4 regions of the Streptomyces sp. BB1-1-1 genome follow, and region 4 is predicted to be linked to each of the others. Evidence: riboswitches for the same ligand, from Rfam matches in the RefSeq annotation. Region 4 holds a riboswitch; each other region holds the start of a gene.
The links. A riboswitch is a leader RNA that binds a small molecule or an ion and turns the genes downstream of it on or off. The one in region 4 is predicted to bind cobalamin.

Region 1: linked by a shared signal. The riboswitch ahead of RI578_RS13375 (ribonucleoside-diphosphate reductase subunit alpha) and the one ahead of RI578_RS09025 (energy-coupling factor ABC transporter permease) in region 4 are both predicted to bind cobalamin.
Region 2: linked by a shared signal. The riboswitch ahead of RI578_RS07375 ((2Fe-2S) ferredoxin domain-containing protein) and the one ahead of RI578_RS09025 (energy-coupling factor ABC transporter permease) in region 4 are both predicted to bind cobalamin.
Region 3: linked by a shared signal. The riboswitch ahead of RI578_RS30210 (cobalamin biosynthesis protein) and the one ahead of RI578_RS09025 (energy-coupling factor ABC transporter permease) in region 4 are both predicted to bind cobalamin.

The regions. Positions count from the first base shown of each region.
Region 1 is NZ_CP134203.1:2,913,292-2,920,839, forward strand. It holds gene RI578_RS13355 (GntR family transcriptional regulator) at 1-325, shown strand, start outside; gene RI578_RS13360 (DUF3311 domain-containing protein) at 484-741, shown strand; gene mctP (monocarboxylate uptake permease MctP) at 738-2,348, shown strand; gene RI578_RS13370 (GNAT family N-acetyltransferase) at 2,427-2,933, shown strand; cobalamin riboswitch at 2,991-3,152, shown strand; gene RI578_RS13375 (ribonucleoside-diphosphate reductase subunit alpha) at 3,276-5,663, shown strand; gene RI578_RS13380 (ribonucleotide-diphosphate reductase subunit beta) at 5,663-6,694, shown strand; gene RI578_RS13385 (hypothetical protein) at 6,607-6,852, opposite strand; gene RI578_RS13390 (helix-turn-helix domain-containing protein) at 6,945-7,548, shown strand, end outside.
Region 2 is NZ_CP134203.1:1,586,139-1,593,686, reverse strand. It holds gene RI578_RS07395 (fumarylacetoacetate hydrolase family protein) at 1-216, opposite strand, end outside; gene RI578_RS07390 (LysR family transcriptional regulator) at 351-1,280, shown strand; gene RI578_RS07385 (hypothetical protein) at 1,553-1,912, shown strand; gene RI578_RS07380 (ferric reductase-like transmembrane domain-containing protein) at 2,063-3,043, shown strand; cobalamin riboswitch at 3,111-3,236, shown strand; gene RI578_RS07375 ((2Fe-2S) ferredoxin domain-containing protein) at 3,308-3,703, shown strand; gene RI578_RS07370 (GNAT family N-acetyltransferase) at 3,762-4,250, shown strand; partial or broken gene RI578_RS07365 (tartrate dehydrogenase) at 4,247-4,414, shown strand; gene RI578_RS07360 (hypothetical protein) at 4,501-4,698, shown strand; gene RI578_RS07355 (hypothetical protein) at 4,869-5,024, shown strand; gene RI578_RS07350 (hypothetical protein) at 5,560-6,066, shown strand; gene RI578_RS07345 (AIPR family protein) at 6,204-6,914, shown strand; gene RI578_RS07340 (hypothetical protein) at 6,864-7,451, opposite strand; partial or broken gene RI578_RS07335 (permease) at 7,469-7,548, opposite strand, start outside.
Region 3 is NZ_CP134203.1:6,605,236-6,612,783, forward strand. It holds gene RI578_RS30205 (cobyric acid synthase) at 1-1,362, opposite strand, end outside; gene RI578_RS30210 (cobalamin biosynthesis protein) at 1,394-2,359, opposite strand; cobalamin riboswitch at 2,488-2,629, opposite strand; gene RI578_RS30215 (hypothetical protein) at 2,785-3,006, opposite strand; gene RI578_RS30220 (anion permease) at 3,041-4,279, opposite strand; gene RI578_RS30225 (class II aldolase/adducin family protein) at 4,503-5,201, shown strand; gene RI578_RS30230 (alpha/beta fold hydrolase) at 5,831-6,958, shown strand; gene RI578_RS30235 (hypothetical protein) at 7,138-7,548, shown strand, end outside.
Region 4 is NZ_CP134203.1:1,961,758-1,969,305, forward strand. It holds gene RI578_RS09005 (FAD-binding and (Fe-S)-binding domain-containing protein) at 1-1,173, shown strand, start outside; gene RI578_RS09010 (hypothetical protein) at 1,214-1,663, opposite strand; gene RI578_RS09015 (chloride channel protein) at 1,919-3,283, shown strand; gene RI578_RS09020 (potassium channel family protein) at 3,361-3,846, shown strand; cobalamin riboswitch at 3,951-4,135, shown strand; gene RI578_RS09025 (energy-coupling factor ABC transporter permease) at 4,165-4,860, shown strand; gene RI578_RS09030 (energy-coupling factor ABC transporter substrate-binding protein) at 4,857-5,195, shown strand; gene cbiQ (cobalt ECF transporter T component CbiQ) at 5,196-5,945, shown strand; gene RI578_RS09040 (ATP-binding cassette domain-containing protein) at 5,942-6,799, shown strand; gene RI578_RS09045 (MFS transporter) at 6,827-7,548, opposite strand, start outside.

The sequences.
Region 1 (7,548 bases), 950 kb from region 4:
CGGCGAACCGATGGCCATCGAGACCACCCACCTCAGCGCCAAGCGCTTCCCGGCGCTGCGCCGCTCCCTGGTGAAGTACACGTCCCTCTACACCGCGCTCGCCGAGGTGTACGACGTCCATCTCGCCGAGGCCGAGGAGACCATCGAGACCTCCCTGGCCACCCCGCGCGAGGCCGGCCTGCTCGGCACCGACGTCGGCCTGCCCATGCTGATGCTCTCCCGGCACTCGCAGGACCGCACGGGCCAGCCGGTGGAGTGGGTGCGCTCGGTGTACCGGGGCGACCGCTACAAGTTCGTGGCCCGGCTGAAGCGGCCCCAGGACTGACGCCGGCCGCGGGGCGTTTCAGGCAAACCCCCGCACGCGTGACCGCGAAGTTGCAGTTCAGGACCGATATACGGACGAGGTCTTCCGCTGTATCGACACCGTCACCTACATTTCGTGCGCACTGCACGAGGTGATCAGCGAGGGGACGGAGCCACCGCATGTCACAAGCCCCAGAAGTGAGCAGAGGGCCGACGGTGACGCCGGTGCGCGTCGTCATCGGCCTCTGCCTTGTCGCACCGTTCGTCGCCATGCTGTGGGTCGGCTCGTACGCGAAGACGGACCCGGCCTTCATCGGCATCCCGTTCTTCTACTGGTACCAGATGGCGTGGGTGATCGTCTCCACGGTGCTCACGGTGATCGCCTACAAGCTGTGGCAGCGTGACCAGCGCGCCCGCCGGGAAGGCGGGGCCAAGTGAACGACGGCGTGAACGGCGTCGCACTCGCCGTCTTCATCTTCTTCTTCGTCCTCGTCACCGCGATGGGCTTCCTGGCCGCCCGCTGGCGCCGGGCCGCGAACGACCAGAGCCTCGACGAGTGGGGCCTCGGCGGCCGCTCGTTCGGCACCTGGGTCACCTGGTTCCTGCTGGGCGGCGACCTGTACACCGCGTACACCTTCGTGGCCGTACCGGCGGCGATCTACGCGGCGGGCGCGGCCGGCTTCTTCGCGGTGCCTTACACGATCCTGGTCTACCCGCTGATCTTCACCTTCCTGCCGCGGCTGTGGTCGGTCTCCCACAAGCACGGGTACGTGACGACCTCGGACTTCGTGCGCGGCCGCTTCGGCTCGAAGGGGCTGTCGCTGGCGGTCGCCGTCACCGGCATCCTGGCGACGATGCCGTACATCGCGCTCCAGCTGGTCGGCATCCAGGCCGTCCTCGACGTGATGGGCGTCGGCGGCGGTGAGGACACCAACTGGTTCATCAAGGACCTGCCGCTGCTGATCGCCTTCGGTGTGCTGGCGGCGTACACCTACTCGTCGGGGCTGCGCGCGCCCGCGCTGATCGCGTTCGTCAAGGACACGCTGATCTACATCGTGATCGCGGTGGCGATCATCTACATCCCGATCAAGCTCGGCGGGTTCGACGACATCTTCGCCGCGGCGGGCGACAAGTTCGACGAGTCGGGCAAGGGCGGGCTGGTGCCGGACCACGGCGGCCAGTGGACGTACGCCACCCTGGCGCTCGGCTCGGCGCTCGCGCTCTTCATGTACCCGCACTCGATCACCGCGACGCTGTCCTCGCGCAGCCGTGAGGTGATCCGGCGCAACACCACGATCCTGCCGCTGTACTCGCTGATGCTCGGCCTGCTCGCGCTGCTAGGCTTCATGGCGATCGCGGCGGGGGTGAAGGTGGAGAACGGGCAGCTGGCGATCCCGCAGTTGTTCGAGAACATGTTCCCGGACTGGTTCGCCGGCGTGGCCTTCGCGGCGATCGGCATCGGGGCCCTGGTCCCGGCGGCGATCATGTCGATCGCGGCCGCGAACCTCTTCACCCGCAACATCTACAAGGACTTCATCAAGCCGGACGCCACCCCGGCCCAGGAGACGAAGGTCTCCAAGCTGACGTCCCTGCTGGTGAAGGTGGGCGCGCTGGTCTTCGTCCTGGGCATGGACAAGACGGTCGCGATCAACTTCCAGCTGCTCGGCGGCATCTGGATCCTGCAGACCTTCCCGGCCCTGGTCGGCGGCCTGTTCACCCGCTGGTTCCACCGCTGGGCGCTGCTCGGCGGCTGGGCGGTCGGCATGGTCTACGGCACGGTCGCCGCCTACGGTGTCGCCTCGCCGACGCAGAAGCACTTCGGCGGCTCGTCCGAGGAGATCCCGGGCATCGGCGAGATCGGCTACATCGGCCTCACCGCCTTCGTGCTGAACGTCCTGGTCACCGTGGTCCTGACCTTCGTCATGCGGGCGCTGAAGGCCCCCGACGGCGTCGACGAGACGAAGCCCGGCGACTACACGGCGGACGCGGGCGACCCCGGCGTCGAGGTGGAGCTGCCGCCGGCCACGGCGGGCACCTCGCACTGATCGCCATCCCTGCTACGCGGCGGGCCGTCGGAGAAATCCGGCGGCCCGTTGTCGTACCCGTACGGCACACTCGGCGCCATGGACTTCGTGATCCGGCAGGCGGCGACGGACGAGTACGGCACCCTCGGTGAGATCACCGCGCAGGCCTATCTGCGCGACGGCCTCCTCGACTTCGGGGAGAGCGACGCGTACCTCGGCGAGCTGAGGAACGTCGCCAAGCGTGCGGCGGCCGCCGAGGTGCTGGTCGCCGCGGCGGACGGCCGGGTGCTCGGCGGCGTGACCTTCGTGCCGTCCGGCGGCCCCATGGCCGACATCGCCCGGCCCGGCGAGGCCGAGATACGGATGCTCGCCGTCGCCCGCGAGGCACGCGGACGCGGGGTGGGCGAGGCCCTCGTACGGTCCTGCGTCGACCGGTCCCGGGCCGTCGAGGGCTGCGCGCGCGTGGTGCTGTCCACCCAGCGCACCATGCGCACCGCCCACCGCCTCTACGAACGGATGGGCTTCACCCGCACGCCCGACCGCGACTGGAACCCGCTGCCGGAGCTCGACGACATCACGCTCCTCACCTATGAACTGACGCTCTGACACCAGCGCCACCTCTCGACGGCTCCTCCGCGACACAACATCTGGGGGTGCTCGCCGAACCCGGCACAAGATGTATGCTCGTGCTCGCTGTCGCCGCAGGGGAATCCGGTGCGAATCCGGAACTGTCCCGCAACGGTGTACTTGTGTGTATCCGCGCGTCTCCGCACGTGTGCACACGCATGTCCAGTCCGAGGACCTGCCGACAGTGCGCCCGTACCGTCCCGGTCCGGGTGCCTGACGTCCGGGCCTCGTGGAGTGGGCCGGTGGACGCGACGCCGCGTGCGCTCGTGAGCTGCCCATGCCCTCCCCCAGGCCCCGTGCCGAGCGAGGGAGTGCCCCCACGTGACCATCGCGCCAGCCGACCCGGTTTCAGCGACCCCGGCGACGACTTCAGCGACCCCGGTGACCGAGGAGCCCGACGGGCCCGGTGCCGCGTTGCTGCGGATCCTGACCGAGCTGACCGCCGACCTCCCCGGCGCCGACCCGGGCCGGGTCGCCGCCGCCGCACTGCGCGGCCGGTCCGCCCGTGCGGACGAGTCCGAGCTGCGGGAGCTCGCCACGGAGGCGGCGGCCGGGCTCATCTCGGAGGACCCGGTCTACTCCAGGCTGGCCGCCCGGCTGCTGACCATCGGCATCCGCGCCGAGGCCGCTTCCCAGGGCGTCACCTCGTTCACCGGGTCGGTCACCACCGGTCACCGCGAGGGCCTGATCGCCGACCGCACCGCCGAGTTCGTACGGCTGCACGCGGACCGCCTGGACGCGCTGATCGACCCGGTCGCCGACGACCGCTTCGGCTACTTCGGCCTGCGCACCGTGTACAGCCGCTACCTGCTCCGGCACCCGATCACCCGCAAGGTCGTCGAGACGCCCCAGCACTTCATGCTGCGGGTGGCCGCCGGACTCGCCGAGGGCGACACCACGCGTGCGGTCGACGAGGTGGCCGCGCTGTACGGGCTGATGAGCCGCCTCGACTACCTGCCCTCCTCCCCCACCCTGTTCAACTCCGGCACCCGGCACGCCCAGATGTCGTCCTGCTACCTCCTGGACTCCCCCAAGGACGAGCTGGACTCCATCTACGACCGTTTCCACCAGGTCGCCAACCTCTCCAAGCACGCCGGCGGCATCGGCATCGCCTACTCCCGCGTCCGCGCCCGGGGTTCGCTGATCCGCGGCACCAACGGGCACTCCAACGGCATCGTCCCCTTCCTGAAGACGCTGGACGCCTCGGTCGCCGCCGTGAACCAGGGCGGCCGGCGCAAGGGCGCGGCGGCGGTCTACCTCGAGACCTGGCACGCGGACGTCGAGGAGTTCCTGGAGCTGCGGGACAACACCGGTGAGGACGCCCGCCGCACGCACAACCTGAACCTCGCCCACTGGGTGCCGGACGAGTTCATGCGCCGGGTGGACGCCGACGGACAGTGGTCGCTGTTCTCGCCCGCCGACGTGCCCGAGCTGGTCGACCTGTGGGGCGAGGAGTTCGACGCGGCGTACCGCGGGGCCGAGGCGGCGGGGCTCGCCCGCAAGACCCTCCCCGCCCGTGAGCTGTACGGCCGCATGATGCGCACCCTCGCGCAGACCGGCAACGGCTGGATGACCTTCAAGGACACCGCCAACCGCACCGCCAACCAGACCGCCGAGCCCGGGCACGTCGTCCACTCCTCCAACCTCTGCACGGAGATCCTGGAGGTCACGGACGACGGGGAGACGGCGGTCTGCAACCTGGGCTCGGTCAACCTCGGCGCGTTGGTCGACGTGGCCAAGGGCGACATCGACTGGGAGCGTCTGGACGCCACCGTCCGCACCGCCGTCACCTTCCTGGACCGGGTCGTCGACATCAACTTCTACCCGACCGGGCAGGCGGGCCGCTCCAACGCCCGCTGGCGCCCGGTGGGCCTGGGCGCGATGGGCCTCCAGGACGTCTTCTTCCAGCTGCGCCTGCCCTTCGACTCGCCCGAGGCGAAGGCGCTCTCCACCCGCGTCGCCGAGCGGATCATGCTCGCCGCGTACGAGACCTCCGCCGATCTCGCCGAGCGCGACGGCCCGCTGCCGGCCTGGGAGAAGACCCGGACGGCCCGGGGTGTGCTGCACCCCGACCACTACGGCGTCGAGCCCACCTGGCCGGAGCGCTGGGCGGCGCTGCGCGAGCGCATGGCCACGACCGGCCTGCGCAACTCCCTGCTCCTCGCCATCGCGCCGACCGCCACCATCGCCTCCATCGCGGGTGTCTACGAGTGCATCGAGCCGCAGGTGTCCAACCTGTTCAAGCGCGAGACGCTCTCCGGTGAGTTCCTCCAGGTCAACTCGTACCTGGTGGACGACCTCAAGCGGCTCGGCGTCTGGGACGCCCGCACCCGCGAGGCGCTGCGCGAGGCCAACGGCTCGGTGCAGGGCTTCTCCTGGATCCCCGAGGACGTCCGCGCGCTGTACCGCACCGCCTGGGAGATCCCGCAGCGCGGCCTGATCGACATGGCCGCCGCCCGCACCCCGTACCTCGACCAGGCCCAGTCGCTGAACCTGTTCCTGGAGACGCCGACCATCGGGAAGCTCTCCTCGATGTACGCGTACGCCTGGAAGCAGGGCCTGAAGACCACGTACTACCTGCGCTCCCGCCCGGCGACCCGCATCGCCCGCGCCGCCGCCCGAGCCACCGTCCCCGTGCAGGCCGGCCCGGACCCCGAAGCGGTCGCCTGCTCCCTGGAAAACCCCGAGTCCTGCGAGGCCTGCCAGTAATGACCACCGAGACCCCCGCGAACCCCACCACGAAGAACCTGCTCGACCCGGGCTTCGAGCTGACGCTGCGCCCCATGCGCTACCCGGACTTCTACGAGCGCTACCGGGACGCCATCAAGAACACCTGGCACGTCGAGGAGGTCGACCTCCACTCGGACGTCGCCGACCTGGAGAAGCTCAGCCCCGAGGAACAGCACCTGATCGGCCGGCTGGTGGCCTTCTTCGCCACCGGTGACTCGATCGTCGCGAACAACCTGGTGCTCACCCTCTACAAGCACATCAACTCCCCCGAGGCCCGGCTGTACCTGAGCCGGCAGCTGTTCGAGGAGGCCGTCCACGTCCAGTTCTATCTGACACTGCTGGACACCTACCTGCCCGACCCCGAGGACCGCAACGCGGCCTTCGCCGCCGTCGAGAACATCCCCTCGATCCGCGAGAAGGCCGGGTTCTGCTTCAAGTGGATGGACTCGGTCGAGTCGATCGACCGCCTGGAGACCAAGGCCGACCGCCGCCGTTTCCTGCTCAACCTCATCTGCTTCGCCGCGTGCATCGAGGGCCTGTTCTTCTACGGCGCCTTCGCCTACGTCTACTGGTTCCGCGGCCGGGGCCTGCTGCACGGACTGGCCACCGGCACCAACTGGGTGTTCCGGGACGAGACGATGCACATGTCCTTCGCCTTCGACGTCGTCGACACCGTGCGCAAGGAGGAGCCGGAGCTGTTCGACGACGCGCTCCAGCAGGAGGTCACCGACATGCTGCGGGAGGCCGTCGAGGCCGAGCTGCAGTTCGCGCGCGACCTGTGCGGTGACGGCCTCCCGGGCATGAACACCGACTCGATGCGGCAGTACCTGGAGTGTGTGGCCGATCAGCGGCTGACGCGTCTCGGCTTCGCCCCGGTGTACGGCTCCGAGAACCCCTTCTCCTTCATGGAGCTGCAGGGCGTTCAGGAGCTGACCAACTTCTTCGAGCGGCGTCCCTCGGCGTACCAGGTGGCGGTGGAGGGCACCGTCGACCTGTCCGAGGACTTCTGAGTCTCCTTCCCCGCTCCCTGGTCCTCCCGGGCCTCCCTGAGCTGACGGTCGATGCGCTTGTCGCGCACGATGCCGATCACCGAGGGGAGGACCATGAGGACCAGGAGTCCGAAGGTCACGAGCATTCCGATCAGGGCTTCTATCTGGTTTCCGGTCATGACACCACTGTCGCGCCGGATACTCCTTACCGGGAGTGGCAGGACTGCCGTAGGACCTCGATTTCCTGCCACTTCCGAGGCACACTGGGGGCATGCTGCAGAACGTGGCCGCCGTCCTGCTGGACGGCGCGCATCCCTTCGAACTCGGTGTCGTCTGCGAGGTCTTCGGCATCGACCGGAGCGACGAGGGTCTGCCGGGGTACGACTTCGCGGTGGTCTCCGCGGAGGGCCCGGAGCTGAGCACCCATGTCGGCGGGCTCACCGTCTCCACGCCGTACGGGCTGGACCGGCTGGAGGAGGCCGACCTGATCGCCGTGCCGGCGGGGAGCGACTATGCCCGCCGGGAGTATCCGCCGGAGCTGCTGGACGCCCTGCGGCGGGCGGTGGACCGGGGCGCGCGGGTGCTGAGCGTGTGTTCCGGGGTGTTCGTGCTGGGCGCCGCCGGGCTGCTGGACGGGCGGCGGTGCGCGGTGCACTGGCACCACGCGGCCGAGCTCGCCCGGCAGTACCCGCGGGTCGCCGTCGCGCCCGACGTGCTCTACGTGGACGAGGACCCCGTGATCACGAGCGCCGGCACCGCCGCAGGCATCGACGCCTGTCTGCACATCGTCCGCAAGGAACAGGGGCCGGAGGTCGCCAACCGGATCGCCCGGCGCATGGTCGTACCGCCGCACCGGGACGGCGGTCAGGCGCAGT
Region 2 (7,548 bases), 380 kb from region 4:
GGCGTCGTCGGGCAGCGCCCGCAGCCGCGGCAGTGCCGTCTCCCAGCTCTCCAGCAGTGTCCGGGTGGTCAGCCGTTCGTCGTCGAAGGCGACGCGCAGATCGAGCACCTGGGCGTCGGCGGTGACGAGGGCGGGGAAGGCCGGCCCGCCCGGGGCCGACAGCGTGCCGAGGGCGAAGGGGCCCGCGAACAGTGCGGACGAGGGTGCGGGATTCACGTACGTGTCCTCCTGATTGCGATGGGGACTAATCTGGACCCGCCGCCACCGATCAGGGAAATCGATTCTGTGGATGACTACCATCCATGCCAGTGATTCCACCTGGTCAGCACCGTTCAGCCAAGGGAAGAGCCGTGCAACTGAGCCGCCTGGACCTCAATCTCGTCGTCGCCCTGCGCGCCCTGCTGGAGGAGCGGAACGTCACCCGCGCCGGGCAGCGCATCGGCCTCAGCCAGCCCGCGATGAGCGCTGCGCTGGCCCGGCTGCGCCGCCACTTCGACGACGATCTGCTCGCCCGTGTCGGCGGCCACTACGAGCTCACCGCCCTCGGACAAGTCCTTCTGGACCGCACCTCCACCGCCTATGACGTGCTCGAACGCCTCTTCGCCAGCCAGGCCGACTTCGACCCCGCCAAGGAGAGCCGCGAGTTCAAGCTCGTGGCGTCCGACTACGCCGTGGCCGTCTTCGGTACCGAACTCGCCCGTGTCGTGCACGAGGAGGCCCCCGGCATCCGGCTGCGTTTCGCGCAGACCCCGCCCACGGTGGTGGACGCCACGGACACGCTGCTCAGCACGACCGACGGCCTGCTGATGCCGCACGGCGTCATCAGCGACTTCCCCGCCACCGACCTCTACCGGGACCGCTGGGTCTTCCTCGTCGCCGACGACCACCCCAGCGTCGAGGAGCACCTCACCCTGCACGACCTCGCCCGGCTGCCCTGGGTCACCTACCAGCGCACCTACGACGCCCCCGCCGTGCGCCAACTCGGCATGCTGGGCATCGAACCCCGGGTCGAGGTCTCCGTCGACAGCTTCCAGCTGCTGCCCCTCCTGGTGGCCGGTACCGGGCGCATCGCCCTGATCCAGGCCCGCCTCGCCCGGCTGATGGAGCCGCTCGCCGCCGTGCGGGCCGTGGAGCCGCCGTACGAGGCGGTGCCGCTGCAGGAGGCGATGTGGTGGCACCCCGTGCACACGCACGACGCGGCCCACATCTGGCTACGGGAGACCGCCGCGCGAGTCGGCAGGCACATGGCGGCGGTGAACGAACCCCGGGCCGCCACCTGAGTGGAAGGCGCTTGCTCCGAGTGGGCGCGTCCGGTGAAGACCTCTCGCCCGTCGGCGCGCTGGGTGGTGACCTCGGGGCGGCAAGCGCTTCGATCCTCGGGTCAGGTCGTTCCTGGTGGACGCGAACGGGGGCCTGAAGTACACCGGGGACGCCTATCTGGACGACTGGATGGGGTCGTACTCCCACGACACCGACTCGGAGTTCTTCGCCCACTCCAGCGTCCACCGCGACAAGTTCGCACCCCGGCCTGGACACCGCTGTCGCGTCCCTCGTGCCGACCACGGACGCCTACGGACGCGTCGGCTCGGTCAACGAGGTCTGGGACGAGCTCCTGGAACGCATTCCACTGCCCCCGGGTACCACCACGGACCAGAACGAGTCGATGCTCAAACAACTGGCCTGTCACCTGCTGTACGCCATACCGGACCACGAGTGCAACTGGGGCTTCGAGGGTGATCGGTTGCCCAGCCCGGGGGCGAACTGGGACATCGACCGGGCCGAGCCGAAGAGGGTGACGGTCGGGGCGATGATCATCGACTCGGGCTGGATCCCAGGACTCCCGCAACCGCGCGGCACCGGAGGCCTGCTGGACGACCTGCTGCCGGGAATCGGGCTCGACCTCGGCCGCTGAGCACCGTCCGGACGAGGGTGGTTCAGATATCGGGCTCACGGCGGCTCTGGCCGGATAACGCCTCCGTGGGTCGTTGTCTCTTCAGCAAGACTTGTTGACCCACGACACATGCGCACCGTCGCTGCGGTGGCCCGTGCCCGGGAGGCCCTGATGCTGTCAGACGCGAGTCCGGACGAGGACGGGACAACAGCCCCGCCCGGACGGCAACGGCCTCCCGCCGATCGCGTCGCTCTCCGCGGCGACCTGCGGTCCGCCCTGCCCGACGCCACCGCGGCGGTGGTGGTCACGGCGCTCGTGTTCGCGTTCCTGTACGCCCGCATGGAGTCGGGTGCTTCGGACACCGTCGCGGTCATGCCGTTCATGGACGACGCCGGCACCTACTGGATGTACCTGCTCAGCCAGGCGTTCGGATGGTCGGGGCTGCTGTGGGCCTGGGGAACGGTCATGCTCGGCCTGCTGCTGTCGGGACCACGGCCCACCCGGCTGCCGGTCTCCCGGCGGGTACTGGAGCGCTGGCACCGCACCACGAGCCTGACGACGATGGCGCTCATGACCGCGCACGCGCTGATGTTCGCGGCGGAACTCGTGCGCTACGAGACGAAGGTGGGCTGGGCCGAGCGGTTGTGGGTGGGCTTCGCCGACAGCTTCGTACCCGGCTGGTACGACTCCGGCACCGGTCGCATCGCCATCCCGCTCGGCCAAGGTGCCCTGTACCTGGCGATTCCGCTGGGGCTGCTGTTCTACGTCCGGCACCGCATCGGGGCGAACACCTGGCGACGGCTGCACCGTTTCGTGATCGTCGTCTACGTGCTGAGCGTGTGGCACACACTGCTGTACGGAACCAACGTCTGGTACGGGGAGTGGCCGCGCACCGTCCTGTGGCTGCTGCAAGTCCCCGTGGCCTTGCTGCTGTTGGCCCGCCTGCTGAGACCGGCCCGGCGGGCCGAGAGGCTGGGCCGGCCGGGTGGGGGTACGGCCCGGTCGGGCTGGTGGCTACGGGTGGCAGGACGGGCCGCCGCCGGGGCTGTCGTCGTCGGGCTCGTGGTCGTCGTGGTGTCCGGCCGTGACGGCGGACGGGACCGTCCGTCCCATCCGCCCGCGACGGCCCCCCACTCCCAGGAGACCGATTGACGGCTTGAACGGGGCGGGCGAGGCGGTTCGCGACATGGGATGATGGCCGGCGACAAGGCGACGGCGGACGAGGAAGCCGGTGGAAATCCGGTGCGGTCCCGCCACTGTGATCGGCGAGCGAGTTCCCGACAGGCCCTGCCCGGCAACGGGCGGGAACGCCGGGTACGAGCATCGACCTGAGAGCCAGAGACTCACGCGGTCGCCTCCTCGACGAACCACCGGGGCGGATCTCCCCGGAGAGAGGGACGGCACCGCATGCCCGCAATGCCGACCGGACGAACGACAGACGACGCGAGGGCCGCAACGGCCACCGGCCCGGTGCCGTGCCGCATCGTCGTGTGCCGCGACTGCTGCTGCGGCAGCCCCAAAGTGACCGGCGTCGACCACACGGCCCAGACCGAACGCCTGCGCGCCGCGGCACCGGTGCGTGTTTCCGACTGCCTCGACGTCTGCGACCAGGCCAACGTCATCGTCGTACAACCCTCCGCGGAAGGCCGCGCCGCCGGTGCCCGGCCGGTCTGGCTCGGACTGGTCAACGATCCGGACGCCACCGAGGACATCGCCGCGTGGGTCCGCGCCGGTGGCCCCGGCGTGGCGCCCCGGCCGGACATCCTGGACCTCTACGCCTTCACTCCGCCCGGGCGCCGCGCGACCCGCTGACCCCGCGTCCACCAAGCGTGCGGACCAACGGCACGCCCCTGTGCGAAATACTCTCCCGATGAGTTCACGCACGTCCCCGATCAGCCGGCCGATCAAGATTCGGAGGGCCGTCGCGCGGGATGCCAAACGCCTCACGCGGCTCGTGCGTGGCTCGGGCGCCTACGCCGGTAAGTACGCAGCCGCGGTCGCGGGCTACCGGGTCGGGCCCGACTACATCGAGGCCCACCGCGTCTTCGTGGCCGTCGGCGCCGACGAGCCTGGAGGCCCGGTTCTCGGGTTCTACTCGCTCGTCCTCGCCCCACCGGAGCTCGACCTGCTGTTCGTCGCCGACGAAGCGCAAGGACGGGGTATCGGACGGCTGCTCGTCGCGCACATGCGGTCCGAGGCCCGTGCCGCCGGGCTCGACCGTGTCAAGGTCGTGTCGCATCCTCCCGCCGAGGACTTCTACCACCGCGTAGGCGCGACGCGGACCGGAACCGCGCTCGCCAACCCGCCCGCCGTGCCGTGGGACCGCCCCGAATTCGAGTTTCGCATCGCTTCGGAATGACGCGGTGTCTCATAGGTTCCGCCTGTACGGGCCATCGATTAGCCGTCCAGTCCGCCCTGTTCACCGAGGTCGGCTGCGAACGCGTCATCCGCTTCGCCTTCGACCTCGCGCGCACCCGCACCCGCCGCAAGGTCTCCTCCGTCACCAAGAGCAACGCCCAGCAGTACGGCATGGTGCTGTGGGACGACGTCTTCAAGCGCGTCGCAGCCGACTACCCCGACGTCGGACCGAGAGCGTCCTGGTCGACGCCATGTCCGCCAAGTTCGTCCTGCACCCCGAGGACTGGTCGGTCGTCGTCGCCTCCAACCTCAACGCCGATATCCTCTCCGACCTCGGCAGCGCCGCCCTGATGCTCGACCGTTTCGGCCCGCCCGACCAAGCGGCCCGACCGCACCGGGCCTCCCGCTCAGCGGGGGCCCGGTACGGCTGTGTGTTCAAAGGCCATTGAACGAAGTTTCGAGGGGGTGCGTGAACGCCGTGTCGCCGGGCACAAGGGCTATCGCACCGAGGTCCTGGCATTCGTAGCTGGTCGGGACCTACCAACCAAGGGGCGAACTGAGGCCCTGTGAGGCGTATACGCACACGCGCCTGAGTCGGAATCGACGATGGGATTTTAAAATGATCATTCTTGGGCTCATTCTGCTGATCATCGGCCTGCTTGTAGGCATGGGTCTGCTGACGACGATCGGTGGCATCCTCATTCTGGTCGGCGCCATCCTGTGGATCCTGGGTGCGACCGGTCGCGCGGTCGGTGGACGCAAGCACTTCTTCTGAGGTCAAGGCGCCTCACCGACTCGCTGCGACGAGTGACTGTCCGGTCCTGCCTCGTTGGCGACGGGTTTGCCCAGGAGGGCAAGACCTGGCGTGAGATCACCTGGTCAGACCGGTGTCCCGCACCCTCTCGTTATAGCCTCGGTCCCTCACTGGATACCACATGGCACAGGTTGTAAGACCGTCTACAGGCGTCCAGGTCAGTCCAGGGTGACCGTGTAAGGCCAGCTCAGAGCGTTTGATCTGAAGGCGTCGACTCAGTTGGTGATCGGCTTGTGATAGCGGCGTTCGACGAGAAGCTCCGCAGGTGCGGTCCGGCAGGGCTCTTGAGTGGGGTGGGTTTCTGCGTCTGTCTTGGGCGTCCTTTCACTTGGGGGTCCTCCTCTCCGAGTACGGAGGCGGGGACGCGGTGACAGCAAGCCTCCAGGGTCGAGCCACAGCGTGCGGCCCGGGAACTGTGCGCAATCGGCTTCGGGGCACACTGTCTGCCACTGCAAAGTTCACGCCTCGGTGTCCCGGCCGGTCGGGGGGGCCATGCGTGGTGTCGGTGCAAAGCAAGGATCAGCGGTTGTTGGAACGTATCCTGGAGGACCAGCATCGCAAGCTGGCGCCGGACAGGAACCGGGATGACTTCTTCACGTTCTTCGCCGCGGACAAGGCTCTGCAGGACTGGGACCTGGACAACGACGAGATCACGGACGGCATCGTCGACGGCGCGCATGGTTGCGGCATCGACGGCATCTGGACGTTCGTGGACGAGCGCTACATCACCGCTGATGCACATCAGTTTCTCCCGTCGCGTGCCGGCAAGATCGAGCTGGTCGTCTTGCAGGCGAAGAACTCCTCGGGATACCAGGAGTCGGTGATCGAGAAACTGCACTTTCATCTGCCCGCTCTGCTGGACATGGGTCGGGACGAGGAATACCTGGTCGCCCACACCAACGCCAAGCTGCTCGAACGCACGCGTCGCTTCCTGCATATCCTCGAAGAACTGGCATCGTCCTTCCCGCAAGTTCGCATCAAGGTCATCTACGCGAACAAGTAGGCGAAGATCACTTCCGACACCCGGGCCGACCTTGAATACCTCAGCGCCGCTGACCTGCGCGAGCGGACTGCCCGCGGAGCCAAAGCTGTCGCACAGCTCACTACCGCTTCATCACGTCCGATAACGAAGCGTTGCGCTTGGAGCTGTTCGAGTCCAACGTGCGCGACTACGCGGGGTCTACGGCCGTGAACAACGCCATCGGCGAAACCCTGAAGTCCGGGACCGGCGAGGACTTCTGGTGGTTCAACAACGGTGTCACCGTCGTCGCGGACGCTGCCCAGATCGCCGGCAAGAGGATCGTGGTCAAAGAGCCTCAGATCGTCAACGGGCTCCAGACCAGCCACGAGATATACAGCTACATTCAGAACGGTGGTCAGCACCGCGACCGGTCCCTCCTCGTCAAGATCGTTGTCGCGCCTGAATCCGGCACGGCTCGCGACCGCATCATCCGAGCGACCAACAGCCAGACCCAGCTGCCCGCCGGCGCACACACCAGGCTGCGCGCGTTCCTCGCCCGCTATGCCGAAGACCGGCCCTTGCTGGGTGACTCGCTGGGGAACTGGCTCCACCCGCTGGCAGCCATGTCCGCCTACACACTCACTCGGCTGCGGCAGCCTACGCCGCGAGACCTGCTCAACATCGACCCTGGGCACCTCAGCGATGACTTGATGTTCCGCATGACAGGCACTCTGGAGCAGAGCTTCAAAAGCGTTCTGCGCCGCAACAAGGCCGGCGGCGTGGACCGGATCGCCCGTACCCCCGACTTCACCACCTGGGGTACCAGGTGCCGGTCACCGTCACCCACGTGTCGGTCTCCGGTGCACGCACGCCACGGACCTCCGCCTTGACCGCCGTCGCGTCGGCCGCGCAGCACGCAACCGGGTCACGTCCCAGGTGCCGTCGTCATCACGGGTGACGAAACCGGTGAGCCGCACCGTGCGGTCTCGCAGCGAGAAGCCGCTGTCGTACGCGGCCCGGGAACCGAACTCGGCCAGGCTCAGACCCACCGGGTCACGGGCAGGCAGTGCGGGGAACGTGCCGACGAACTTCTCGGCACGCCCGGCTTCTTCCCGTGCCGCGCTGTAGAAACCCAGCGCAGGAGGAGGGAAGCAGAGCAGGGCGACGGCGGGCAGGGCGAGCAGCCAGGAGACACGAGGAGCGCCGGTATGGGCGTAAGCGTGATCATGCTGACCGCGCCCGTCGGCCTCGTCGGCGCCCTCCCGTGCCGCTCGGGCCGTCAGCGCGCCCCGCACCAGACCGAGAAGCGCCAGCAGCGCACCGGAGGCGATCAGGTACGGCCGCAGTCCGTCCGGTACGTAGCGGAGGTAGAGGTCGCTGAAGAGCGAGACGCGCAGCACCGCGGCGCCGACGAGCAGCAACAGCACGGCGGAACCGTACTTCCTCACAGCAGCCACCACCCCACCAGGACGCTGCCGGCCACCGCGGTCGCCCAGGTGACGGACGAGAATCGGAGGGCGCAGC
Region 3 (7,548 bases), 4.6 Mb from region 4:
GTCGGGGGCCGGCACGAAGCGGCGGCCCGCGGCGGCGGCCACCTCGCGCAGGAAGGCCCGCCGGAAGCCGTCCGACTCCAGCGAGCCGTGCCAGTGCGTGCCCCAGGTCTGGCCGACCCGGCAGCCGTCCAAGAAGGGTGCGCCGCCGGTGACTTCGGCGACCCCGTGGTGGATCTCGTACCCCTCGACGTGCTCGCCGAGGGCCTCGCCCACCGGCCGGGTGAGGGTCTTCTCGCGGGCGAACCGCACCCGCACGGGCAGCACTCCGAGCCCGTCCACGTGCCCGGCCCGGGACTCGACCTCGTCCTCGATGTGCTCGCCGAGCAGCTGGAAGCCGCCGCAGATGCCCAGCACGGGCCGCTGTTCGGCCACCCTGCGCGCGATGGCGTCCGCGAGCCCCCGCTCCCGCAGCCACTGAAGCGCCCGGACCGTCCCGCGCGTCCCCGGCACGATCACGAGGTCCGCGTCGGCCAGCTCCTCCGGCCGGTCCACGAACCGCACCACGACACCCGGCTCGGCGGCGAGCGCGTCCACGTCCGTGAAGTTGGACATCAGCGGGATCGCGCAGACAGCGACCCGCAGCACGTCCTCGCCGACCGGCGGCGCGACGACCGACTCGCGCACCGTCCCGCGCAGGGAGACGCGCAGTCCATCCTCCTCGTCGATGCCGAGCCCGTGTCGGAACGGCAGGACGCCGTACGTGTGCCGTCCGGTGAGCCCGTGCAGCATCTCGAGACCCGGTTCCAGCAGCGACACGTCACCCCGGAACTTGTTGACGAGGAACCCGGCGACCAGTGCCTGGTCCTCGGGCGCGAGCAGCGCCACCGTCCCGAAGCACGAGGCGAAGACCCCGCCCCGGTCGATGTCGCCCACCACGAGCACGGGCAGCCCGGCACCCCGGGCGATCCCCATGTTCACGATGTCCGTCCGGCGCAGGTTGATCTCGGCCGGACTGCCCGCCCCCTCACAGATCACCGCGTCATACGTGCCCCGCAGCTCGGCCAGACAGTCGAGCACCGTGCCGAGCAACTGCCGCTGCCGCCCGCCGTGGTAGCCGCGGGCGCTCATCTCGCCGACCGGCTTGCCGAGCAGCACGACCTGGCTGCTGCGCTCGCCGCCCGGCTTGAGCAGCACCGGGTTCATCAGCGCGGTCGGCTCCACGCGGCACGCCTGGGCCTGCATGGCCTGCGCCCGCCCGATCTCTGCGCCCTCGCGGGTGACGAAGGAGTTGAGCGACATGTTCTGCGCCTTGAAGGGCGCGACCTTGACGCCCTGCCGCACCAGCCAGCGGCAGATCCCGGCGGTGACGACGCTCTTGCCGGCGTCGGAGGTGGTGCCGGCGACGAGGAGGCCACCGTTCATGACGTACGTCCCTTCTTGAGGAGGCGACCGCTCACGACGTACGCCCCTTCCCGACGGCCCCGCGCGCGATCAGCCGCGCGCCCGCGCACACGCCGAGCGCCAGCCAGCCCACGCGCCGGGAGAGCCGGACGGCCCGGTCGATGTCGCCGGAGCCGGCCCGGACGGCGCGTCCCGCCGCCCCGTTGAGGACGGGCCGGTGCTCCACCCGCCCGCCGTAGGAGAGCGTTCCGCCGAGCCGCACGCCCAGGGCGCCCGCGAACGACGCCTCCACGGGGCCCGCGTTGGGGCTCGGGTGCTGTGCGGCGTCGGCGCGCCAGGCCCGTACGGCGCCGCGCGGATCGCCGCCGGCCACGGTGGTCAGTACGGCGGTCAGCCGGGCGCCCGGCCAGCCCGCGAGGTCGTCGAGGCGGGCCGAGGCCCAGCCGTACCGCCGGTACCTGGGGGACTTGTGGCCGACCATGGCGTCCAGGGTGTTCACGGCCCGGAAGCCGAGCAGTCCGGGCACTCCGCCGACCGCGCCCCACACCAGGGCGCCCACGACCGCGTCCGAGGTGTTCTCGGCGACGGACTCCACGACGGCCCGGGCGATCCCGTCGGCGTCCAGCGCCTGCGGGTCCCGCCCGCACAGGTGCGGCAGCCGCGTCCGGGCCGCCTCGACGTCGCCGGCCTCCAGGGCACGGCCGATCGCGCGGGCCTCACGGGCGAGCGAGGTGCCGCCGACGACGGCCCAGGTGGCGGCGCCGGTCAGGGCGACGGAGGCGGCGGGGGAGCGGCGTACGGCGCGTGTGGCGGCCGTTCCGAGGGCGGCGGCGCCTCCGGCGCACACGGCGGTGTGCAGCGCGCCCCAGCCCCGGTGGTCCCGCCACAGCACCCGTTCCACGGCACCGGCGGCACGGCCGAACGCGGCGACCGGATGTCCGCGGCGCGGGTCGCCGAGGAGGAGGTCACCGAGAAGGCCGGCGGCGGCGCCGTACGCGAAGACGCGTTCGGCGCGCACGGCTCAACCGGCCGTGGGGCGGGAGAGCGTGTCGCTGGTGTACCCGGAACCGGTGTACCCGGGACCGCTGTGCCTGGAACCGCAGCCGCGCATGGCGATATGTCCTCACTCAGGGTGTCCGCGCCCTGGTTAGAAGAGACCGGCGGTGAGAGTTCCTGGCTCCCGGGGGCTGTACCCCGGTCACAGTGGCGGGACCGCGCCGGATTCGCACCGGGCTTCCTCTCCTGCCGCCGTATTGGCTCCGGCAGTCCACCACGGCCCGCGAACACCCGTCAACCTGGCGTTGACCTGCGGCGGGGGAGTGTGCGAAGCCCCACACACGGGCGGTGTGCGCCGGCACGAGAAGAGGCGGGGCGCGGGACGGTCGGTGTCCGTCCCGCGCCCCGCCTCACAAGGGGATGCGCGCGGTGCCCGCGCGTGGTCGCTCAGGCGACGATCAGGTAGATGCCGTACGCCACTGCGGCCGCGCAGGCCGCGAAGCAGGCGTACGCGCCGGTGACCGCGAGGGCCGCGGAGCCGCCCTGTGCGGCCGCCCGCTCCTGGCGGGAGAGGCCGACGATGCCGAGGGTGAACAGGCCCACCAGGGCCACGGTGGCCACGAGGCTGACCCCGAAGACGGAGCCGAGAGCTGCCCAGTCGATGCTCATGGAGTTCGCTTTCCTTCGTACCCGGGGCGCGGGCTCAGACGGAGGTGGTGGCCGAGGGGGCCTTGGAGTCGGACGCGGAGCCCGGGGCACCGGCCGCGGCCAGGTCCTCGGTCACGCCCGCCGGGGGCGGGGAGACGGCGGCCATCGCCGTGGTCACCACACCGGCCTCCTCGGGCTCGTCGACGACGTTGGTGTGGTCGACGATCTCGCGCCGGGAGAGCTTCCAGATGGCGGCGCTGGAGGCGACCAGGAAGACCGCGACGAGCGCGGTGCCCCAGTCACCCAGGCCGCAGACCCACTCGGCGATCGCGGCGACCAGGGCCGCGGCCGGCAGGGTCAGGCCCCAGGCGACGAACATCCGGGTGGCCGTGGACCAGCGCACCACGCCGCCCTTGCGGCCGAGGCCCGCGCCCATCACCGCGCCGGAGACCGAGTGCGTGGTGGAGAGGGAGAAGCCGAGGTGGGAGGAGGCCAGGATGACCGTCGCGGCGCTGGTCTGGGCGGCGAAGCCCTGCTGCGGCTGGAGGTCGGTCAGGCCCTTGCCCATGGTGCGGATGATGCGCCAGCCGCCGAGGTAGGTGCCGAGCGCGATGGCGATGCCCGCGGAGAGGATGACCCACATGGGCGGGTCGGAGTCGGGGGCGAGCGAGCCGCCGGCGACCAGGGCGAGGGTGATGATGCCCATCGTCTTCTGGGCGTCGTTGGTGCCGTGGGCCAGCGAGACCAGCCCGGCGGAGGCGATCTGCCCGGCGCGGTAGCCCTTGGCGGCGGCCCTGCCGTCGGCCTTGCGGCCGAGCTTGTACGTCAGCCGCGCGCCGAGCAGCGCCGCGAGGCCCGCGACGAGCGGGGCGGCGATCGCCGGGATCAGCACCTTGGTGACGAGCGCGTCGCCGTTGACCGCGCCGACGCCCGCCGAGGCGACCGCGGCACCGATCAGACCGCCCATGAGGGCGTGCGAGGAGCTGGACGGGAGCCCGACCAGCCAGGTCAGCAGGTTCCAGAGGATCGCGCCCACCAGAGCGGCGAAGATGACCTCGGGACGGATGCCGGTCTCGTCGACGAGACCCTTGGAGATCGTGTTGGCGACCTCCACCGAGAGGAAGGCGCCTACAAGGTTGAGGACGGCGGACATGGCCACCGCCACCTTGGGCTTGAGCGCACCGGTCGAAATGGTCGTTGCCATCGCGTTCGCGGTGTCGTGGAAACCGTTCGTGAAATCGAACGCGAGTGCGGTTACCACCACAATCGCGAGGATCAGCGAGAAGCTTTCCATTTACCCAGGCAATCGTTCGAGGTCATTGGCTGGACGAACGTAGGTAACCAGAGTGAACGGAAGATGAACTGGACAGGGCGTCACGGTGACCGGAACCGGCGCCGCCGCCTCCCTCTCCGTGCCCGGCCCGATGCTCTCCGGATACGTGCCTGGCAGGATCGCCGCGAGGCCGGTCGGCGGAGGTTCGTGAGGGGCGCGGAAGTGCCCGAAGGAGACGGTGACTGTGACGTATTCGCGGGTCGGAGGGGTGGGCGCGGACGAGGAACGGGCCAGGGCGGAAGCCTGGGAGGCCCTCGTCGCGACAGCCTGTCGAACGGTGGCGGACGGCCTGGTCGTGGGCACCTCCGGCAACGTCTCGGTGCGCGTGGGCGACACGGTGCTGGTCACCCCTTCGGGTGTGCCGTACGACCGTCTGGCCCCGGCCGACGCGACCGGCGTCGACCTCGACGGCCGGCAGGTGCTCGGCAGGCTCGTCCCCACCAGCGAACTGCCCATGCACCTCGCCGTGTACCGCGCCACCGACGCCCGGGCCGTCGTCCACACCCACGCCGTGCACGCGACGGCGGTCTCGCTCCTGGTCCCCGAACTCCCGCCGGTCCACTACATGACCGCCGCCCTAGGCGGCCCCGTCCGGGTCGCCCCCTACGCGGCCTACGGCACCGAAGAACTCGCCCGCCACATGCTCGACGCCCTCACCGACCGCACCGGCTGCCTCCTGCGGAACCACGGCACGATCACCTACGGCACCTCCCTCGACCAGGCCTACGACCGCACGGCCCAACTGGAGTGGATGTGCCACCTCTGGCTGACCGCCTCCTCGGTACCGGGCCGCACACCGTCACTGCTGACGGACGACCAACTGACGGAGGCGACGGAACGGCTCCGGGGGTACGGGCAACGGGGGTACGGGGAGCGGGACTGACGAACGGCTGGCTGCCGGGCGGGGCCGCGTGACGTCCGGCGGTGGGCGCGGGGTGCTGGGCGCCGGGCCCGGGGCTTCGGGCTCGCGGACGTCCGGTGACGGGAGCGGGGGCCGGGCCGCTGGGCCCGGGGCTTCGGGCTCGCGGGGCGCCGACGGGACGGCCGGTCGTCGACGCGTGTGGCCAGGGGGCGGGGGCCGGTGGTCGGTGGCGGGGGGACCTCGGGTGGGCGGGGGCGCGGCGTCGGGGGCGTCCGGGAGGGCGTAGGCCGCCCCAACGACCGGACCGTCAGCCGTCGGCCGTCGGCCGTCGGTCGCCGATCGGGCAGCCGGGCGCCGGTAGCTGATCGGGCCACCGGCCACCGGCCACCGATCGCCGGCGCGACGGCCGGCAGCCGAGCTTTCCGGCGTGGGGAGGGCGAGCCCCCGGGCGCCCGGCGCCCGGCGCACCGCACCGCCGACGCCCCCGCGGCGGAACCCGCCGTCGGCGATGCGCGTACCGCGCTGCTTCGGGGGTACCGGCAGCGGGACCGACTCATGGCTCAGGGCCCGACCGGGCGGCCGACGGGGGCTCGTCACCCCCCGCCGCCCGCCCACTGGCCGCCCAAGGACTCCAACAGGAGACTGGCCCCATGCGCACTGTCACAGCGACGGCCGCCGCCGTCACCGCGGCCCTGGCGGCCGGTGCAGCGAGCGTCGCCGCCGGCCGGCTCGCCAGCGACGCCGCGCTCAAGGCGTCTCCCGGCCGGCCCCTGCCCACCGAACCCCGGCTCACCGTGCACGGCACCGCGGCCGGGCAGATCACCCTCACCCGGGACCTGGCCGCGCTGCGCCCGGGCCGGTACGGCCTCGCCGGCGACGGCTCGCACGCGGTGGTCGGCCCGGTCCTCGGCACGGCCGAGCACGGCGCCGACACCGTCGTCCGCCGCCTCGAACGCGTCACACACGGCACCCTCGCGGCCGGCGACCGCGCGTGGTTCACCCCGAACCTGTACGTCGGAAACCCGGGCACCGCCCTCGGCCTCGAGTACGCCGACGTGGAGGTCCCGGGCGAACTCGGCCCCCTCCCGGCCTGGTTCCTGCCCGGCTCCCGCCCGACCTGGATCATCGCCGCGCACGGCCTGGGGGCCACCCGCGAGCACGCCATGAACTTCATGGCCCCCCTGCGCCGCCGGCACGTGCCGGTGCTCGCCCTCGCCTACCGCGGCGACGTCGGCGCGCCGTCCTCGCCGGACGGACTGCACCACTTCGGCGAGACCGAGTGGCGCGACCTGGACGCGGCCGTCCGCTACGCCGTCGACCACGGCGCCCGCAAGGTCGTCCTGCTCGGCTGGTCCACCGGCGCCACCATGGCCCTGCGCACGGCCGCGCTCTCCGGCGTACGCGAGCGCATCGCGGGGCTCGTGCTGGACTCCCCGGTGCTCAGCTGGGAGGCCACCCTGCGCGCCCTGGCCGCCGCCCGCCGCACCCCGGGCGCACTGCTGCCGCTCGCCGTCCGCGCCGCCCAGGGCCGCGCCGGACTGCACGCCGACAGCGACGTCCACACCGCAGGCCTCCACCGCCCGGCGGTGCCGACCCTGATCTTCCACGGCCCCGACGACGTGGTGGCCCCGTGGCGGCTCTCCCGCCGCCTCGCCGACACCCACCCGCGCCTGGTCGCCCTCCACACGGTCGAGGGCGCCCCGCACGGCGCCATGTGGAACGCCGCCCCCGACGACTACGAAGAGACCCTGCGCCGCTTCATGACCCCACTGGTGTGACCCCGCAGCAGCCCCGCCGCACCGCGGCCCACCGCCCGCCGCTCCGGTTCCGTTTAGCGCCGTACCACTGGCCTGTTCCGATGCCCCGGCGCCGTCCCGGCCCCGTGCGTCCGCCGCCCCGGACGCCCGCCGGGGCATTCCGTTTGGGTTTTCGGACCGTCAACCGGAAGACTGCACCCGTGACGTCCCGTATCCCGCGCGACTCCAGGCTCCGACTCGTCCGCCCGCGACCCCTGGCCGCCGCCCCTCCAGCGATGAACCAGCGGCGTCCGCGCCGCGCCGCGCCGCGACCCCCGGAGGGCACACCGGCCCGGTCGGAGCTGGCCAGAATGGCGCGCTCCGGTCTGGCCGACGCGGCCCGTGTCGCCCGCTGGGCCGACTCCGCCCTCGGCCCCGGCCGCGGCAGCGCGACCGCCGACGGCAAGGCCACCCTCTCCGACCCGACCGCTGCCCAAGCGGCCCGGGAACTGGGCCTGACCACCGCCAAGGTCCGCGCCGACTGGGACACCGCCCGACTCGCCGGACTGGTCGAGGTGCACGGCGGCAGCGCCCGCCCGGGCTGGCGGCTGCGCGCCTGGAACCGCGACGAC
Region 4 (7,548 bases):
GACGTGGACATGGCCACGTACAAGGCGGAGTTCCTGTCCCACCACTACGAGGGGCGGCCGTGGCGCAGGCCGCGCTCCGACTGGTCGATGGGCTGGCTGCCCGCGCTCGCCCAGGCCGTGGGCCGCACCCGGCTCGCGCCGGTGGTCAACGCGCTCACCCACGCTCCGCTGCTGTCGAAGGCCGCCGTGCTGGTGGCGGGGGTGGCGGACCGTGAGGTGCCGCTGTTCGCGGAGCAGACCTTCGAGCAGTGGTTCGCCCGCCACGAGCCGTACGGCGACGGGCGGCGCGGGACCGTGCTGCTGTGGCCGGACACCTTCACCAACCATTTCCATCCGCACATCGGACGGGCGGCGGTACGGGTGCTCGAGCACGCCGGCTGGCGGGTGGAACTGCCGTCCGAGCCGCTGTGCTGCGGGCTGACCTGGATCTCCACCGGACAGCTCGGGACGGCGGAGAAGGTGCTCACCCGGACCGTGCGCGGACTGGCGGAGCACGTGCGGGCGGGCGGTCTGGTGGTGGCGCTGGAGCCGAGCTGCACGGCCGTGTTCCGGGCGGACGCGACGGAGATGTTCCCCGGCGACCAGGACGTGCGCCGCCTGGGCGAGCAGACGGTGACGCTGTCGGAGCTGCTCACCGAGCACTCCCCCGGCTACGAGCCGCCGCGGGTGCCCGACCGGTCCGCGAAGGCGCTGGCGCAGGTGCACTGCCACCAGCACGCGATCATGGGCTGGGAGGCCGACCGGGAACTGCTGCGCCGGGCCGGGGTGGACGCCGAGCGGCTGGACTCCGGCTGCTGCGGACTGGCCGGCAACTTCGGCTTCGAGCGCGGCCACCTGGACGTCAGCGAGGCGTGCGCGGAGCGGGTGCTGCTGCCGCGGCTGCGGGAGGAGGACGAGGCGACCGTCGTACTCGCCGACGGCTTCAGCTGCCGGACGCAGATCCACGAGTTCGACAGCGGCGGCCACGAGGGCGTGCACCTGGCGGAGCTGCTGGCCTCGGCGCTCCCCGCCGCCGCGGGCGACACGGACGTCCCCGGCAGCGCGTACGGCACGGCGCCGGGCGCCCGGCCGGTGGCCCCGGGGCGGCGGGCCAAGGCCCTGGCCCTGGCGGGCACGGGGCTGGCCGCCGTCGGCGCGGCGGCGGCACTGGCGCGAGGCCTGTACCGCCGCTGAGTCGGCACCTGCTCGCGGCCGGGCGCCCGGCCGCGGGCATTCAGGCAGCCTGCTCCTGGCTGCCGGCCAGCGCCCAGATCACGAACACGTCGATCGCCATCATGATCACGGCCCAGACCGGTGCGTACGGCAGGAAGAGGAACTGGGCGACCAGGCTCAGCGAGGCCAGGAAGATGCCCGCGAAGCGCGCCCAGGCCATGCCCTTGAGCAGGCCGTAGCCGGTGACGAGCACCACCGCGCCCAGGATGACGTGGATGATGCCCCAGCCGGTGAGGCTGAGTTCGTAGACGTAGCTGCCGACGCGGGCGTAGACGTCGTCCTCGGCGATGGCCGCGATGCCCTGGAGGACGGCGAGGGCGCCGTTCAGCAGCAGCAGTACGCCCGCGAAGACGACGCCGCCGGTCACCCAGCCGCTGGTGCGGTCCGCCGGCCGCGGGGCCCCTGCGCCGTGCGTCGGCCTGCCGGGAGAAGGTGCGGCGTGCTGGCTCATGAGCGGAGTCCTTTCTGTTGTCCCCCGTACGGGCCTGCCCCCACCGGCACCCCGGGGCGCCGACAGGTCACTCCGAGCCTGCGGGCACCCGGCCCCCGCGGCCATACGGATCCGCCGCACGGGTGAACCGGCTCCGACCGCACCGCGCTCCCCGGTCCCCGGAGCGGAAGCGTGCGCGTGCGGCCCTCCCCCGTCTCGCGTTTACTGAAGCGCACATGCGAACGCGCGCGACGGACCGTCGGACCAGGAGGGCCCGTGACGACTCAGCCCGCGCCGGCGAACGCGGTGCCGGCCCGGGCCGAGCAGTCACTGCGGCGCACCCTGCTCAGCCCCGGCTATCTGCGGCTGTTGCTGCTGTGCGTACTGCTGGGCGTTCCCATCGCGCTGGCCTGCTTCTTCTTCGTCGGTCTCCAGCACGAGTTCCAGCACTGGGTGTGGACATCGCTGCCCGAGGCCGCCGGGTACGGCGCCCCGCCCTGGTGGTGGCCGCTGCCCGCGCTGGTGCTCGCCGGGCTGATCCTGGCGCCGATCGTGACCCGGATGCCGGGCGCCGGCGGCCATCTGCCGGTGAACGGGCTGGGCGGCGCGCCCGTCGGCCCCCGCGCGCTGCCCGGCGCCGTCCTGGCGGCGCTCGCCACGCTGCCGCTCGGCGTGGTGCTGGGCCCCGAGGCCCCGCTGATGGCCGTCGGCAGCGGGCTCGCCCTGCTGGCGGTACGGCGGGCCGGGGCCGCGGGGGACCCGAGGGCGAGCGCGATCCTCGCGACCGCCGGCTCCACCGCCGCGATCTCGACCATCCTCGGTGGCCCGGTGGCGGCGGCGGTGCTGCTCATCGAGGGCGCGGGTCTCGCCGGTGCCCAACTGGTCGTGCTCCTGCTGCCCTGTCTGCTGGCCAGCGCGACGGGCGCCCTGGTCTTCACCGGGTTCGGTCAGTGGACCGGCCTGAAGATCGGCGCGCTGGCCCTGCACGACGTGCCGCCTGGCGCCAACCCGGACGTGGGTGACTTCCTGTGGGGCGTCCCGACGGCGGCACTGATCGCGGTGCTGATCACGCTGGGCCGCGAGCTGGGCCACCGGACCGTCTCCTGGACGCGGCACCGCACGGCCCTGCGCACCGTCGCCTGCGCCACGGCGGTCGGCGGCTGCCTCGCCGCGTACGCGCTGATCACCGGCCGTTCCCCGGCGGAGGCGGCGCTGTCCGGACAGGCGACCCTGGCCCGGCTCGCCGCGGACCCGCACGCCTGGTCCGTGGGCGCGCTGGTCGCGCTCGTCGCCTGCAAGGGGCTGGCCTGGGGCATCGCGCTGGGCAGTCTGCGCGGCGGCCCGATCTTCCCGGCCGTACTGCTGGGCACGGCGACCGCCATGGCCTGCTCCGGCCTGCCCGGTTTCGGCGCGACCCCGGCCCTCGCCCTCGGCATCTCCGCCGCGGCGGCCGCGGTGACCGGGCTGCCGCTGGCCAGCGCGGTGCTGGCGGTGCTGCTGGTGGGCGGGGACGCGTACGACCAGATGCCGCTGATCGTCACCGCGTCGGTGGTCGCCTTCGTCGTCACCCAGCTGGTCCGCCGGACAGAGCCGGGAGCGGGAGCGGAACCGCCGAAAGCGGCACCGGAGACGGCACGGTGACCGAGCGCCGGGCCACCACCACGGGGACGGGCGGCACCCGACCGCGTACCGCCTGGCGCGCGGTTCGGCCCTGGCTCGTGCGGGCCGGCATCGCGGCGGCCACGGTCGTGGCCTACTTCGTCCTCCCCCTCGACCATCTGGGCCCGCGGCGTCCCGTACTGAGCTGGCTGCTGTTCGCCCTGGTGCTGACGTTCGTGGCCGTGATGCTGCTCCGTCAGATCCGTCACGTGCTCCTCGACCGCCCGGAGACCCGGCCCGGTGTGGTCATCCCCCTGCTGATCATCCTGTCCGTGCACGTCTTCTCGGCCGCGTACTACGCCCTCGCCAAGCAGCCGGGCGAGTTCACCGGTCTGCGCACCCGCGTCGACGCCCTGTACTTCACCGTGGTCACGCTCGCCACCGTCGGCTACGGGGACATCACCCCGCGGGGCCAGGCGGCGCGGATCGTGACCGTCCTGCAGATCGCCTACAGCTTCGTGTTCCTCACCGCCGCCGCGACCGCGCTGACCACCCGGGCGCGCGACATGGTGGTCCGGCGGACCGAGCGGGACCGGCCCGACTGACGGCGGCCGAAGGCGTGGTGCGGACGGCCGTTTCCGCAGGACCGAGGCCTGTTCGCCGGGCCGGCCGGACCGGAGGCCCGCTTGTCACCACCCCGGTGGGAGCACTACTGTCGCCACGCCTTGGTGAACGGGAAATCCGGTGTGATGCCGGTGCGGCCCTCGCCACTGTGAATCGGGAAGTCCGGCTCCGGCCCTCGCGGGCAGCCACTGGGTACTCGTACCCGGGAAGGCGGAGCACGGGCGGTGGTACCCGTAAGCCAGGAGACCGGCCAAGGCGCGTCGTCCATCCACGAGGTGCTGGAGAGGGTCTGCTGAGCCATGCACATAGCCGAGGGCTTTCTGCCACCGGCGCACGCGATCGCCTGGGGTGTCGCGTCCGCGCCGTTCGTCGTCCACGGAGTACGGTCACTCACCCGTGAGGTCAGGGAGCACCCGGAGAGCACCTTGCTCCTCGGTGCCTCCGGAGCCTTCACGTTCGTTCTGTCGGCCCTGAAACTGCCCTCTGTCACGGGCAGTTGCTCGCACCCGACCGGCACCGGTCTGGGTGCCATTCTCTTCCGGCCGCCGATCATGGCGGTGCTGGGCACCATCACCCTGCTCTTCCAGGCGCTGCTGCTGGCGCACGGCGGGCTGACCACGCTCGGCGCCAACGTCTTCTCGATGGCGATCGTGGGCCCCTGGGCCGGCTACGCCGTCTACCGGCTGCTGCGCCGCTACGACGTGCCGCTGATGGTCGCGGTGTTCTTCGGGGCGTTCGTCGCCGACCTGTCGACCTACTGCGTCACCAGCGTGCAGCTGGCGCTGGCGTTCCCGGACCCGAGCAGCGGGTTCCTGGGCGCGCTCGGCAAGTTCGGGTCCATCTTCGCGGTCACGCAGATCCCGCTCGCGGTCAGCGGGGGCCTGCTCACGGTCATCGTGATGCGGCTGCTGGTGCAGTCCAGCAAGGGCGAACTCACCCGGCTGGGCGTGCTGTTGACGAAGACGGGGACCAAGGAACAGGCGGTGGCCCGATGAGCCGCAACGCGAAGATCAACGCCCTGCTGCTGCTCGCCGTGGCCGCGCTCGCGGTGCTGCCGCTGGTGCTGGGTCTCGGCGACCACAAGGAGGAGCCGTTCGCCGGTGCCGACGCCGAGGCGGAGACGGCGATCACGGAGATCGAGCCGGACTACGAGCCGTGGTTCTCGCCGCTGTACGAGCCGCCGTCCGGGGAGATCGAGTCGGCGCTGTTCGCGGTGCAGGCCGCGATCGGCGCGGGTGTGCTGGCCTACTACTTCGGGCTGCGCCGGGGCCGGCGGCAGGGCGAGGAGCGGACGGCGGCGGCGCTGCGGGACGCTCCCGAAGGGGACTGAGTGCTGCCGATCGACGCGGCGGCGCACAGCAGTCGCTGGCGCCGCCGCCATCCCGTGGACAAGGCCGTGCTCGGGCTGGGGCTGACCGTCCTCGCGATCTCGCTGCCGCCCTGGCCGGGCGCGGCGCTGGTGCTGGTGACGGCGCTGGCCGTGCTGCTCGGCCCGGCGGGTGTGCCCGGGCGCCGGCTGTGGCGGGCGTACCGCGTGCCGTTGGGCTTCTGCGTGACCGGGGCGCTGCCGCTCCTGGTGCAGGTCGGCGGCCCGGGCGGGTTCCTGACGGCGGCGGACGGCGGCCCGGTGCGCGCCGGTGAGCTGCTGCTGCGCACCTCGGCGGCCTCCCTCGGGGTGCTGCTCTTCGCGTTCACCACGCCGATGTCCGACCTGCTGCCCCGCCTGGTGCGGGCCGGGGTGCCCGCGCCGGTGGTCGACGTGGCGCTGGTGACGTACCGGATGAGCTTCCTGCTGCTGGACTCCGTGCGCCGGGTGCGGGAGGCGCAGGCCGCGCGGCTGGGCCACACCACCCGGGCCGCCGCCTGGCGTTCGCTCGGCGGGCTCGGCGCCACGGCGTTCGTGCGGGCCTTCGACCGGGCGGCGCGGCTGCAGTCGGGGCTCGCCGGGCGCGGCTACGACGGCACGCTGCGCGTCCTGGTGCCCGAGGCCCGCGTCTCCGTGCCCTTCACGGCGGCGAGCGTCGCGCTGCTGGCGGTGCTGGCCGCCCTCACCCTCGTACTGGAAAGGCCGCTGTCGTGAGCGAGACGATCGAGAGGGGCGATGCGGCCGCGTCGTTCCTGGTCGCCCTGCGGGGCGTGTCCTTCGCGTACGAGGAGGGCCCGGCCGTGCTCACCGGCCTGGACTTCGCGGTGCGCGAGGGGCGGGCGCTCGCGCTGCTGGGCCGCAACGGCAGCGGCAAGACCACGCTGATGCGGCTGCTCAGCGGCGGACTCAGGCCGCACGCGGGGACGTTGACGGTCGACGGGGAGCCGGTGACGTACGACCGCAAGGGGCTGACCCGGCTGCGGACCACGGTGCAACTGGTGGTGCAGGACCCGGACGACCAGCTGTTCGCGGCGTCGGTGTCCCAGGACGTGTCCTTCGGGCCGCTGAACCTGGGCCTGTCCGACGCGGAGGTCCGCTCCCGGGTCGAGGAGTCGCTCACCGCGCTGGACATCGCCGCACTCGCCGACCGGCCCACCCACCTGCTGTCCTACGGCCAGCGCAAGCGGACCGCGATCGCCGGGGCCGTCGCGATGCGCCCCCGGGTGCTGATCCTCGACGAGCCGACCGCCGGGCTGGACCCGGACGGCCAGGAGCGGCTGCTCGCCACCCTGGACCGGCTCCGCGCGGGCGGCACCACCGTGGTGATGGCCACCCACGACGTCGACCTCGCCCTGCGCTGGTCCGACGACGCCGCCCTGCTCACCCCGGCCGGCGTGCACACCGGCCCCGCGGCCCCGACGCTGGCCCGCGCCGAGCTGCTGCGGCAGGCCGGGCTGCGGCTGCCGTGGGGCGTCGCGGCGGCCCGGCTGCTGCGCGCGCAGGGCCTGTTGACGGACTCGGCGGCGGGCCCCCGTACGGCGGAGGAGCTGGCCGCCCTGACCGATTGACGGGGTGCCGGTCGGGGTGGCTCGGGCTCAGCGCGCCGAGTCGCTGTACTCCGCGTCCCGGGCCGCCTCGGCCGTCTTCTCCTCGGGCCGCTGCCGGGTACCGCGGCGGCCGGGGAGGACGGCGAGGACGATCAGGGTGCCGGCGGCCATGATGATCCCGCCCACCAGGCTGGTCGTGGCGACACCGTGCGCGAAGGACTGGTTCACGGCGTCGGCCAGGGCCTGCGCCTGCTGGGGGCCGGCGGCGGGGTCCGTCGCGAGGCGCTCGGCGACGGCCAGCCCGCCGCCCACGGAGTCCTGGGCGGTGTCCAGCGCGGCGGCCGGGAGCCGGTTGCCCACCAGGTCGGCGAGTTCGTCCCGGTAGGCGGTGCCGAGCAGGGAGCCCAGCACGGCGATGCCGAGCGAGCCGCCGAGCTCCAGCGCGGTGTCGTTGGCGCCGCCGCCGACGCCCAGCTCGCTCTCCGGGAAGGAGCCCATGATGGTGTCGGTGGCCGGGGACACGCTCAGCCCGATCGCGAGGCCGAGCAGCAGCATCGGGGCCAGGAAGTCGGCGTACGTCGAGTCCTTCTCGATGAGGACCAGGAGGAGGACACCGACGGTGCCGATCACCATGCCGGACCCCACCATCGCCTTCACGCCCAGCTTCGGGGTCAGCTTCCCGGTCGCCGCGGCGCCGACGAACACGGCCCCGGCCAGCGGCAGCAGGCGTACACCGGTCTCCAGAGCCCCGTAGCCGAGCACGAACTGCA